One region of the Micromonospora sp. CNZ303 genome, then DNA from elsewhere that is predicted to be linked to it. Evidence: riboswitches for the same ligand, from Rfam matches in the RefSeq annotation. Region 1 holds a riboswitch; the other holds the start of a gene.
The links. Region 1 has a riboswitch for cyclic di-AMP ahead of EV374_RS15100 (C39 family peptidase). Riboswitches for the same ligand answer to the same signal wherever they lie in the genome.
Positions count from the first base shown of each region.

Region 2: linked by a shared signal. The riboswitch ahead of EV374_RS18990 (VldE C-terminal domain-containing protein) and the one ahead of EV374_RS15100 (C39 family peptidase) in region 1 are both predicted to bind cyclic di-AMP.

Region 1 is NZ_SLVT01000008.1:117,395-122,941, forward strand. Features, by position in the region: gene EV374_RS15095 (acyltransferase family protein) at 169-1,407, shown strand; cyclic di-AMP (ydaO/yuaA leader) riboswitch at 1,728-1,868, shown strand; gene EV374_RS15100 (C39 family peptidase) at 2,098-2,943, shown strand; gene EV374_RS15105 (alpha/beta fold hydrolase) at 3,049-3,792, shown strand; gene EV374_RS15110 (CDP-glycerol glycerophosphotransferase family protein) at 3,853-5,547, opposite strand, start outside.
Region 2 is NZ_SLVT01000011.1:154,174-159,720, reverse strand. Features, by position in the region: gene EV374_RS19000 (AAA family ATPase) at 1-1,849, shown strand, start outside; gene EV374_RS18995 (cation diffusion facilitator family transporter) at 1,926-2,843, shown strand; cyclic di-AMP (ydaO/yuaA leader) riboswitch at 2,997-3,128, shown strand; gene EV374_RS18990 (VldE C-terminal domain-containing protein) at 3,142-4,227, shown strand; gene EV374_RS18985 (SRPBCC family protein) at 4,317-4,784, opposite strand; gene EV374_RS18980 (PfkB family carbohydrate kinase) at 4,963-5,547, shown strand, end outside.

The sequences.
Region 1 (5,547 bases):
AACAGTCGCTTCCGGACGGGACGGAAAGATCAGCAGGAGCGGCGGGTATGGTGCCCGGCGGGCGGTGCCGACCGGAGCCGCCACGGGGCGTCCTCCCGGGACGCCCGGCGACGGGGTCGAGGAGGAGACGTACGTGCTGGTGACCCTGCCGATCGTCGGGATGCCGGCATGAACGCCGCCGCGACCGTCGCGCCGGCCGCCCGGCCCGCGTCCCCGGCCAGCCGCCTGCCGTCGCTGACCGGGCTGCGCTGGGTCGCCGCCCTGCTCGTCTTCGGGTTCCACGTCGCGACGATGGGCATCATCGCCGAGCCCGGCCAGAAGGCCGTCGTGGACTGGGCCTTCGCGCTCGGGCTGTCGGGCGTGCAGTTCTTCTTCATCCTCAGCGGCTTCGTGCTGGTCTGGTCGGCCCGACCCACCGACACCCGTCGGGCGTTCTGGCGGCGCCGGGTGGCCAAGATCTGGCCGAGCCACGTGGTGCTGTGGGTGGCGGCCCTGGCGGTCGCGGCCTGGTTCGCCGACCCCGTGGACCGGTTCGTCGCGGTGGAGAACCTGTTCCTCCTCCAGGCGTGGGACCCGCGGCCGGGCCACTTCTACAGCATCAACACGGTCAGCTGGTCGCTGTCCTGCGAGTTCTTCTTCTACCTCTGCCTGCCGTTGGCGCTGCCGCTGATCCGCCGGGCCCGGCCGTGGGCCCTGTGGGCGGTCGTGGTCGCGGTGCCGCTGCTCATCCTGGCGCTCTGGCCGGCCCAGGCGCTGGTGCCCGAGGAGAGCCGCTGGTGGTTCACCCAGGTCTTCCCGCCGGTGCGGTCGCTGGAGTTCTGGATGGGCGTGGCCGCCGCCGAGCTGATGCGGCGTGGCCGATGGCGCGGGCCGGGCCTGCCGCTGGCCAGCCTGGTCTTCGTGGCGACCTGGGTGGTCGCCGCGCAGTGGGTCCGCGCCGAACTGTGGGCGGCGCTGCTCTCGGTGGCGTACATCCTGGTCATCGCCGCGGCGGCGGACGCGGACGTGCGCGGGCGGCGCTCACCGTGGCGGTCCCGGCCGATGGTCTGGCTGGGCGAGGTCTCCTTCGCCTTCTATCTGGTGCACGTCCTCGTGATGATCACCGTCCTGCGGCTCACCGGCGACTGGGGCGTCGGCTTCACCGGCTGGTGGGGGTTGGCGGTGGTGCTCGGCTTCCTGCTGGTCAACCTGGCCCTGGCCGGGCTGTTGCACCGTCTCGTCGAGACGCCGATGATGCGGCTGCTCACCCCGCGCAGGCCGGCCCGGACGCCGCGGGACGGGGACGGCGCCGGGAAGGGCCCCGGCGGCCCCGGGGCGGCGCCGGCGGACGGGGGCAGCGCCGTGCCGCGCCCCCGGGCCGCCGACCCGCAGGACGGCCACCGACCGACGTACGCCGACTCGCACTGAGCGCCCCGGCGGCCGGAGAGCCCGGGCGACGAAAATCCCGACCGTTTCGGTGACGCCGGTCACCACGTCGGCGAACCGGTCATCGGGCGCGGCCCGGTCGATTCCTGCCGGGGTTTCGGCGCCGATGTCGGCCACTTGTCCCGTTGTCGCCTCAAGGTGCGCGCAGAAGCGGTCGTCCCATTGAGTCGCGTCAGTGGCGAAGTGCCCGCAAAAATTGTTTCCGGATCAAGGTTTAGGCAGGTGGGACGGGGTTGGCAGGGCGCGGGCCGGCCAGTAATGTCGGCGCGTCCGGTGCGGTACCCGATCGCCAGAGGCGACGCCGCGCCGACCCGCCTAATCGTGAACGACGAACCGGGGACCCAGTGCTCGTTGGGGTGAATCCGTGGGCCGTGGGCCCGTGGTAGGGCGTTCTTCCCGCCCGAATCCGTCAGCTAACCCGGTCGGCGGTGTCGGAAGGAGTTCCATCTTCATGCCACACCCGTACACCCCTCGGTTGTGCCGCCGTCTCCACGGCGCCACGGTGACCGCGCTCGTCCGCCCGCAGGTCATGAGCTGACCCACCGGTCACCGTCCGTCGCCCGGCGTCCCGGGCGCATCCCCTGAGTGGTCCACCACCCGCCCGGACGCCCGTCCGCGCGGTCGGTCCGCCCTGCCCTCGGCGCGGACCGACGGCCGCTCACCCCTGAGCCCGTGGAGGAAACCGTGAAGCACCACCTCAAGCGACAGCTGCGTCGCCTCACGTCCGAGCGTCCGTACCAGCTGGCCGCCGCGTCCGCCGCGGCGCTCGTGCTGGCGTCGGGCACAGGCGCGCTGCTGGCCGGAGCCGACGAGGCCCCCGCCGCCGCGCAGGCCCCGGTGGCCGCCACCGAACTGCGGGACGACGCCGCGGCCTCGCGCAGCCAGGCCCGGGTCGCGCCCGCCCCGTCCAGCGCCGCCCCGGCCGCGTCCAGCGCCGCCCCGTCGGCCAGCGCGTCCAGCGCCGCCCCGGACCCGGATCTGACCCGCAAGCCGGCGCCGCCGAAGCCTCCGGCCGCCAAGAGCCTGGACTACGACTACCAGGCCCAGACCACCTTCTACAACTGTGGTCCGGCGGCCGTCCGGCACGCCCTCAGCGCCGCCGGCATCGCGCGCAGCCAGGACGCCCTCGGCGCCCAGCTGGGCACCGACCAGATGGGCACCGACTCGGCCCAGGACACCACCCGCGTGCTGAACGCGACGGTGAAGGGTGACCCGTACCGGACCCGGATGATCCCCGGTGGCGCCGCCACCCCGGCCCAGATGGACCGGCTCCAGGCCGATGTCGTCGCGGCCATCGCCGACGGGCGGGGCGTCGTGGTCAACGTCGCCGGCAGCGCCACGGACACCGACGGCGGCTGGCACTCCTTCCCCGGCGGCCACTACGTCGCGGTGGTCGGCTACCAGGACGAGGGGCGGCTGGTGAAGATCGCCGACTCGGCGAACCCGGCGACCGCGTCGTACTGGATCAGCACCATCGCCCTGGCGAACTGGGCCGCCACCCGCGGCTACTCCGCCTGAGCGACGTCCTCGGGCGTCGGCTCCCCACCCGGGGGGTCGGCGCCCGATGTCGTGTCCGGGTCACGGCCCTCGCCCGCGGCGTCCGACGGGTGGCACACTGCGCCCATGGTCGATGAGTCGGGTGACCGGGACGGCCGGCGGGTGCTCCTGCTCCTGCACGGCATGGGCGCGACCGGCGACGTGTGGCTGCCCTGGGCGCCGCTGCTGGAGCGCCGGTGGGCGGGGCGGTGGCTGGCGCCGGACCTCGCCGGCCACGGCTGGTCGCCGCCGCTGCCGGAGTACTCCTTCCCGGGGCTGGCCGCGCGGATCGCCGCGGGGCTCGCGGCGGGGGACCGGCTCGTCGTGCTGGGGCACTCCCTCGGCGGGGTGGTCGGGCTGGCGCTGGCCGCCCGGGGTGCCGGGCTGCCCGTCGACGCCGTCGTCGGGCTCGGCATCAAGGCCGTCTGGTCGCCGGCGGAGCTGGCCAAGGCGGGTGAGTTGGCGGCCCGGCCGGTGACCTGGTTCGCCAGCCGGGACGAGGCGGCCCGCCGCTACCTGCGGGTGGCCGGCCTGACCGGGCTCTTCGCCCCGGACCACCCCGTCGTGCAGGCGGGGCTGCGGCAGGTCGACGGCCGCTGGCGGCTGGCGATGGACGCGGCCGCGTTCGGCGTGGGCGCGCCGGACCTGCCCGCCCTGCTGGCGGCGACCGACGTGCCCGTGCTGCTGGCCCGCGGCGAGCACGACCCCATGGTCACCGACGCCCAGCTCACGGAGCTGGGGGTGCCGGTGGCGGTCCTGCCCGGCCTCGGGCACAACGCCCACGTCGAGGCCCCCGAGGCGGTCCTGGACCTCGTCGAGCCGTACCGCTGACGGCGCGCCGGCCGGCCCGGAGGTCCGCCGTCGCGACCGCTGTGCCTGGCTGCCGGGGCGTCAGGTGGCGGGGGAGAGGGTCGCCTCGTCCGGGTCGAGCGGCAGGCCGGTCGCGCCGCCCGTGCGCGGGGCGGGCGTCTTCCCGCGCTCGTCGAGCTGGCGCCGTGCGGCCTCCAGGAACGCCTCGGCGTACGACTCGGCGGGGAAGTCGCCCAGGTAGCGGCTCCGGGTGGCCCACCGCGCCGAGGCCAGCGGATCGGTGTCCAGCAGCGCGGTCAGCACCTCGTCCACGTTCGCCATGTCGCGCCGCAGCACGTAGCCCGACCCGGCGAGCGGGAACTGCTCGGGGAACCGGTCACCGGAGTCCACCATGTCGGTCACCGCGTACGGCTTGCCGGAGTAGAGGTAGTCGGAGATCACTCCGGACACGTCCGAGACCAGCGCGTCCGAGCGGTTCACGCACTCGGTCAGGGTCAGCTCCCGGCTGGCGGCGGCCCCGAACACGTGCTGCCGGCCGCTGCGGGCCCGGTCGGCGGCCAGCAGTTCGGTGAGCCGGCCCAGCTGCCGGGCGGAGGCCGGGTTCTGCGAGGTGTACGGGTGGGCCCGCAGGATCACCGTCGCGCCCCGGTCGAGCAGCCGGCGCAGCAGCGTCTCGGCCACCGGCAGGGAGCAGTAGTTCGCGTCCGCGTTGTGCCCGGTCCAGGTCGGTGTGTAGAGCACGGTCGGGTTGGCCCGCCCGCGCGCCGGCTCCGGGCGCACCTCGATCGACTCGACCTGCGGGCGGCCGACGACGACGAACTTCTCCGCCGGGATGTCCACCCCGGCGCGGGCGTACCGGTCGATGGCGGCCTGGCCGGCGACGAAGATCCGGTCGAAGATCGCCGAGACCGGGTTGGCGCTGGGGGCCTTGTCGCTGTCGCCATGGTGCAACTGGACGTGGGTCAGCTGGGTGAAGCGGATGCAGTGGCTGTTCTTCGCGCCATGGTTGACGTAGAACGCCACCCGCAGGCTCGGCACCAGCGCCTCGTCCATCGCCTTGGTGGTGGGGCAGTAGACGACGGGTGCGCTGGTGGCCGCGGCGACCAGGGGCAGCGACTCCGGCTCGCGCACCATCACCAGGAACGGCCGGCCGATCCGCTCCAGGTACGGCAGCCACATGGTGACCTGGTACTCCGAGCCGGGCGGCGCGGAGAAGTGGAGCAGGAACTCGGGCTGGTGCCGGCGCAGCGCGCGGGACACCGCCGAACCGCCGGCCCCCGGCCGGAACTTGCGCCGGGCGAGGTCCAGCCCGACCGCCGCGGCACCGGCGGCGACCAGGGCGACGGCCGCCAACGCGACACCGGCCGGCAGGCCCACGACGGCCGCCAGCGCCAGCAGGGCGAGCAGCCCCGCCAGCGCGTCGCCGAGGCGGGCGGCGACCAGGGGCGTCCACGAGCGCACCGGCAGGTTCGCGGCGCGCACCTCCAGACCGCCGGCGTCGCGGAGCGGGTTGACCAGCAGCACCAGCCCCAGCAGGGCCAGTGCGGTCACGGCCAGGGCGGGATCGAACCCGGCGTCGAGGCGGCGGGCGTAGCCGACCAGGATCGCCGCCGCAACCAGCGCGGTCTCGGCGGAGTTGTCGGCGCCCGGGCGCACCCGCCGTTCCCAGGTGGCCGCCGCGAGGGCGGCCACGGCGAGCCCCAGCCCCCAGCCGGTCGCCCCGGTCAGGGCGACGACGAGGAACGCCAGCACCGCCAGGCCGGTGGCCAGCGCGCG
Region 2 (5,547 bases), on a different contig from region 1:
CGGGCGGCTCGGCATCCGTGACGACGACGCCTCCACCCTGGTGGTCGACTGGCGGGCCCCTGCCGCCGCCGCCTTCTACCAGGCCACTCCCGCGCAGCCGCTGGGCGTGGTGCGGCGACGCACGATCCAGTCCTCCGCCGAGCGGGTCACCCGGATCGAGGACGACCTGCTCGATCCCGTCGCCGCGCCCGCCGACATGGCGGTGGTCGGCGACGGCGCGCTGCTGGCCACGCTGTCGAAGGCCACCGGCCGGGGCATGCGGGACATCGTCGCCACCATCCAGCGGGAGCAGGACGAGGCGATCCGCTCCCCCGGCTCGGGCGTGACGATCGTGTCCGGCGGCCCGGGCACCGGGAAGACGGCCGTCGCCCTGCACCGGGCCGCGTACCTGCTCTATTCCGACCGCAGCCGGTTTGCCGGCGGCGGCATCCTGGTGGTGGGCCCGTCTTCGGTCTTCGTCGAGTACATCGCCTCGGTGCTGCCCTCGCTCGGCGAGGACACCGCCACCCTGCACTCGCTGGGCACGCTCTTCGCGGGCCTGACCGCCACCCGCACCGATCCGCCGGCGGTGGCGGCGGTGAAGGGCTCGCTGCGGATGCGGCGGGTGCTGGAGCGGGCGGCCCGGGACGCGGTGCCGGGCGGCCCGACCGAGCTGCGCCTGCTCTACCGGGGCGAGCTGCTCCGGCTGGAGCGCCGCGAGCTGGACGGCATCCGGGACCGGGCGATGTCCCGGGGCGCCCGCCGCAACGAGGTGCGCCGGGCCGGCTTCGACGGGGTCTTCGCGGCGCTGTGGGCGCAGGCCCGCAGGTTGGGCGTGGGGCGGCTGCCCGAGCAGCGCGCGTTCGAGGACGAGATCGCCGAGCGGCCGGAGTTCCGGGAGTTCCTGAAGGCGTGGTGGCCCCGGCTGCACCCCCGGCACGTGCTGGGCTGGCTGGCCCGTCCGGACCGGCTGCACCGCTACGCCGAGGGGATCCTCTCCCGCGCCGAGATCCGGCTGCTGGCCGACGCGTACCGCAGCCTCGATGCCGCCGGGTTGACGATCGCCGACATCGCGCTGCTCGACGAGCTGGACGCGCTGCTCGGCAAGCCGATGAAGCCCGCCCGGGCGAAGCGGGACCCGTTCCAGCTGGCCGGCGGGGTCCGCGAGCTGAGCACCTTCGCCGACCGGCAGCGCGCCGCCCGCGAGGCGGCGCGGGAACGCCCGGACGACTACCGGGAGTACGCGCACGTCGTCGTCGACGAGTCGCAGGACGTCTCGCCGATGCAGTGGCGCATGATCGGCCGGCGGGGCCGGCTGGCCTCGTGGACGGTGGTGGGCGACCCGGCGCAGACGGCGTGGACGGGGGATCCCGAGGAGCTGACCCGGGCCCGGGACCAGGCGCTGGGCCGGCGCAAGCGGCACCACTTCACCCTCACCACGAACTACCGCAACTCGGCGGAGATCTTCGCGGTGGCGGCGGCCGAGATCCGCCGGCTGCACCCGGACCTGCCGCTGCCCCGGGCGGTGCGCTCCACCGGCGTCGACCCGGTCGCGCTGGTGGTGCCGCCGGCGGAGCTGGAGGCCGCGGTGGTGGCGGCGGCCGGCGCGCTGCTCGCCGACGTGGAGGGCACGGTCGGGGTGATCACGCCGGTGCCGCGCCGCGACGAGGTGGCCGGCTGGCTGGGCGGGCTCGGCACGCCACGTTTGCAGGTGGTGACCAGCCTGGAGGCCAAGGGCATGGAGTACGACGGGGTCGTCCTCGTCGCCCCGGGCGAGATCCGGGCCGACCCGGGGTCGGGGGTGCGGACGCTCTACGTGGCGCTGTCCCGGGCCACCCAGCGGCTGACCACCGTCGACCCGATCGGCTGAGCCGCCGTTACTTGCATACATAGCGATGTGAGCATAGATTGAACGCGAATTCGGACGCCTGACGGAGGGTGGGCGCGTGGGCGCAGGTCATGACCACCATCACGGGTCGGTGGCGAATGCCGCGCACCGCCACCGGGGCCGGCTCTGGGCGGCGTTCGGGCTGCTCGCCGGCCTCATGGTGGTGGAGGCGGTGGCGGCCTTCCGCACGGGCTCGCTGGCCCTGCTGAGCGACGCCGGGCACATGTTCACCGACGTGCTCGGCATCGGCATGGCGCTCGCGGCGATCGCCGCCACCCGGCGGGCGGGCGCCGACCCGCAGCGCACCTTCGGCCTCTACCGGCTGGAGGTGCTGGCCGCACTGGCCAACGCCATGCTGCTCTCCGGCGTCGCGGTCTACGTCGTGATCGAGGCGGTACGCCGCTTCGGCGACCCGCCGGAGGTGCTGGCCGGCCCGATGCTGGTGGTCGCCGTGCTCGGCCTGCTCGCCAACATCGGCGCCTTCGCGCTGCTGCGCTCCGGGGCGAAGGAGAGCATCAACGTCCACGGCGCGTACCTGGAGGTGCTCGGCGACCTGCTGGGGTCACTCGGCGTGATCGGGGCCGCGCTGCTGATCGCCACCACCGACTGGTGGTGGGCGGACCCACTGGTGGCGGTCGCGATCGGGGTGTTCATCCTGCCGCGCACCTGGCGGCTCGGGCGGGCCGCGCTGCGCATCCTGGTGCAGGCCGCGCCGGAGCACCTCCAGGTGACCGCGGTGCACGACCGGCTGGCCGCCGTGCCCGGCGTCGCCGAGGTGCACGACCTGCACGTCTGGACGCTGACCTCCGGGATGGAGGTGGCCTCGGCCCACCTGACCATGGCACCCGGCGCGGAGGTCGGCGCGGTGCTGGGCGCCGCCAGGGCCGCGCTGCACGACGACTTCCACATCGAGCACGCCACGTTGCAGATCGAGCCCGGAGCGTCGCGCGGGGCCTGCGGGTCGGTTGAGTGGTAATGAGGACAACCTTAAATCTGGGAGAGTATTGTGCGCTTATGCCGGATTTGACTGTTAGTGGACGTACACCCTGCGTCACCTGCGCTGCATCAGTCACACCGGCACCGGTAGGCTCGGCTTCGGCCTCCGCCAGGCGGCACCCTCCGGTGCCGGCGGTGGCCGCCGCCTAATCGCCCGGCGGGGCGAACCGGGGAACCATGTTCGTGGGGTGCATCCGCGTCAGCGGTAGGGATCTTCCGTCCCGAACCCGTCAGCTAACCCGGTCGGCGGCTGACGGAAGGACACGTGTATGCCAGTGATGGCACCTGTACGACGACGTGCCGCCCGGACGGCGGCCCTGATCGCCACGATGCTCGCCCTCGGCGCCGCGGGGGCCCCGGTCACCGCCGCCCCGGCGGCGGCCGCCACCCGGGCCGGCCTGCTCGCCGCGGCCCCCGGCCAGGACGAGGAGGGCGGCACCCCCGCCCTGCGGGCCCAGTTGGAGGCCGCCAGCAAGGGCTACCTCGACGCCAAGCGCGCCCTGGACACGTCGGCCAAGCGGCAGCAGCAGCTCGCCGCGCAGCTCAAGACCACCGAGGTCGAGATGGCCGCGCACACCGCCAAGGTCGGCGAGATCGCGGGGGCGGCCTACCGCACCGGCCGGCTCAGCGTGGCGTCCGCCCTGCTCAACAGCAGCTCGCCGGACGGCTTCATGGACCGTGCCGCCGCCCTCGACGCGGTGGCCGCCAAGGAGGACCGGGCCCTGCGCGAACTCCAGGAGACCCGGGACCAGGCCACCCGCACCAAGCTCGCCCTGGACGGCGAGATCCGGGAGCAGCGCAAGCAGGTCACCGTGATGGCCAAGCGCAAGGAGCAGGCCGAGCGGGCGCTGACGGTCGCCAACCGCGAGCAGCAGCAACAGCGGCAGCAGTCAACGGGGGCGGGCGCCTCGCCGGGCGGCACCTCCAGCAAGACGGCGAAGGCGGCCCCGCGCAACTCCGACGGCTCCTGGCCGCGCGAGTCGTGCAGCGTCAACGACCCCACCCCCGCCAACGGCTGCATCACCCCGCGCACCCTGCACGCGCTCAACCAGGCCAAGGCGGCGGGCTTCACCCGCTACGTCTCCTGCTACCGCCCCGGCGGCTCGGGCGAACACCCGAAGGGCCGGGCCTGCGACTTCGCGGCCCAGAAGGGCGGCTTCGGCGGCGACGCCACCGGCGGCGACCGGACGTACGGCAACAACCTGTCGGCGTACTTCGTGCGCAACGCCGACCGGCTCGCCGTGCTCTACGTGATCTGGTACAGGCAGATCTGGCTGCCCAGCAGCGGCTGGAAGTCGTACAGCGGGGCCAACGGCGACCCGTCCAGCGACCACACCAACCACGTGCACCTGTCGGTCTACTGACGCCCGCGCCCCCGGTGCCCCGCCCGTCGCGGGTCACCGGGGCGCGACGGCGTCCGTCGCCTCCGGCCGCTGCGGGCCCGTCCCGCCGGTCAGTCCCCCGGTGCCCCGGGCGGGCTCGTGTCGAGGGCCGCGGCGAGGCGGGCGGCCAGCCCGAGGTGGGCGGCGCGGGCCTGGCGGAACGCGTAGCCGAAGAGCGGCGCGGGCGCGGCCAGGGTGATCTCGACCTCGATGCGCACCACGCCGTCGGGCTCCGCCCGCAGGCGGGTGTGGTTGCGCACCGTGGTGGCGGGCCACTGCCGGGCCACGGTGACGATCTCGTCGGCATCGTCGACGAGGACGTCGGCCCGGTAGGTGATCGGCAGGCGCACCGGCCCGGCGGCCAGTCGATCGGTGATGTCGTAGCTGGCCCGCGCGCCAGGACGGGGCGGCACCCGGCGGACCCGCACGATCAGCGGGTGCAGGTCCTCCTGCCGGCCGGGGTCGGCGAGCAGGGCTGCGGCCTCCGCGAGGGAGCAGCGCGCCTGGACGGTGTAGCTGAAGGAACTTCGCCTGAGCACGCCGTCTCCCCAGCGTCGGTGGTCGCCCGATCGTCGCGCATGCCGGGCGCCCTGGCAACGCCGCGCCGATCCCGCCCGGAGTCCGGACGTCCGGCCGCCGACCACACTACGGTCAGCTGATGGATGGTCACGGTACGTGTCGACCGGCGGAGGATGGGCGCATGAACGGGTACGACGGATGAGCGGGCACGTGATGGTCTTCGCGCCCACGCCCCGGCTGACGGTGACCGTCGACCAGCCCAGCGAGGCGCCGGAGCTGCACCTGCACCCCGGCGGGCAGGGCGTCTGGCAGGCCCGGATGGTGATGTCGCTCGGCGTCGACGTGGTGCTCTGCGCCGCCCTCGGCGGCGAGATCGGTCAGGTGCTGGAGCCGCTGCTGGTCAGCGAGGGGGTGCACCTGAAGGTGGTGGTCCGCGACTCCGGCAGCGGCGGGTACGTGCACGATCGGCGCGAGGGCTCCCGGCAGGAGATCGTGGACGTGCCCGGCCAGCCGCTCAGCCGGCACGAGCTGGACGAGCTCTACAACCTGGCGCTCGGCGAGGGGCTGCGCGCCTCGGTCAGCGTGCTGAGCGGGCCGAACGAGCCGTCGCTGGTCCCGGCCGACCTCTACCGGCGGTTCGCCGCCGACCTGGGGGCCAACGGCAGCCGGGTGGTGGTCGACCTCTGCGGCGAGCACCTGGACGCCGTGCTGGACAGCGGCGTCTTCTTCCTCAAGGTCAGCCACGAGGAGCTGATCGCCGACGGCCGCGCCGACGGCGACGAC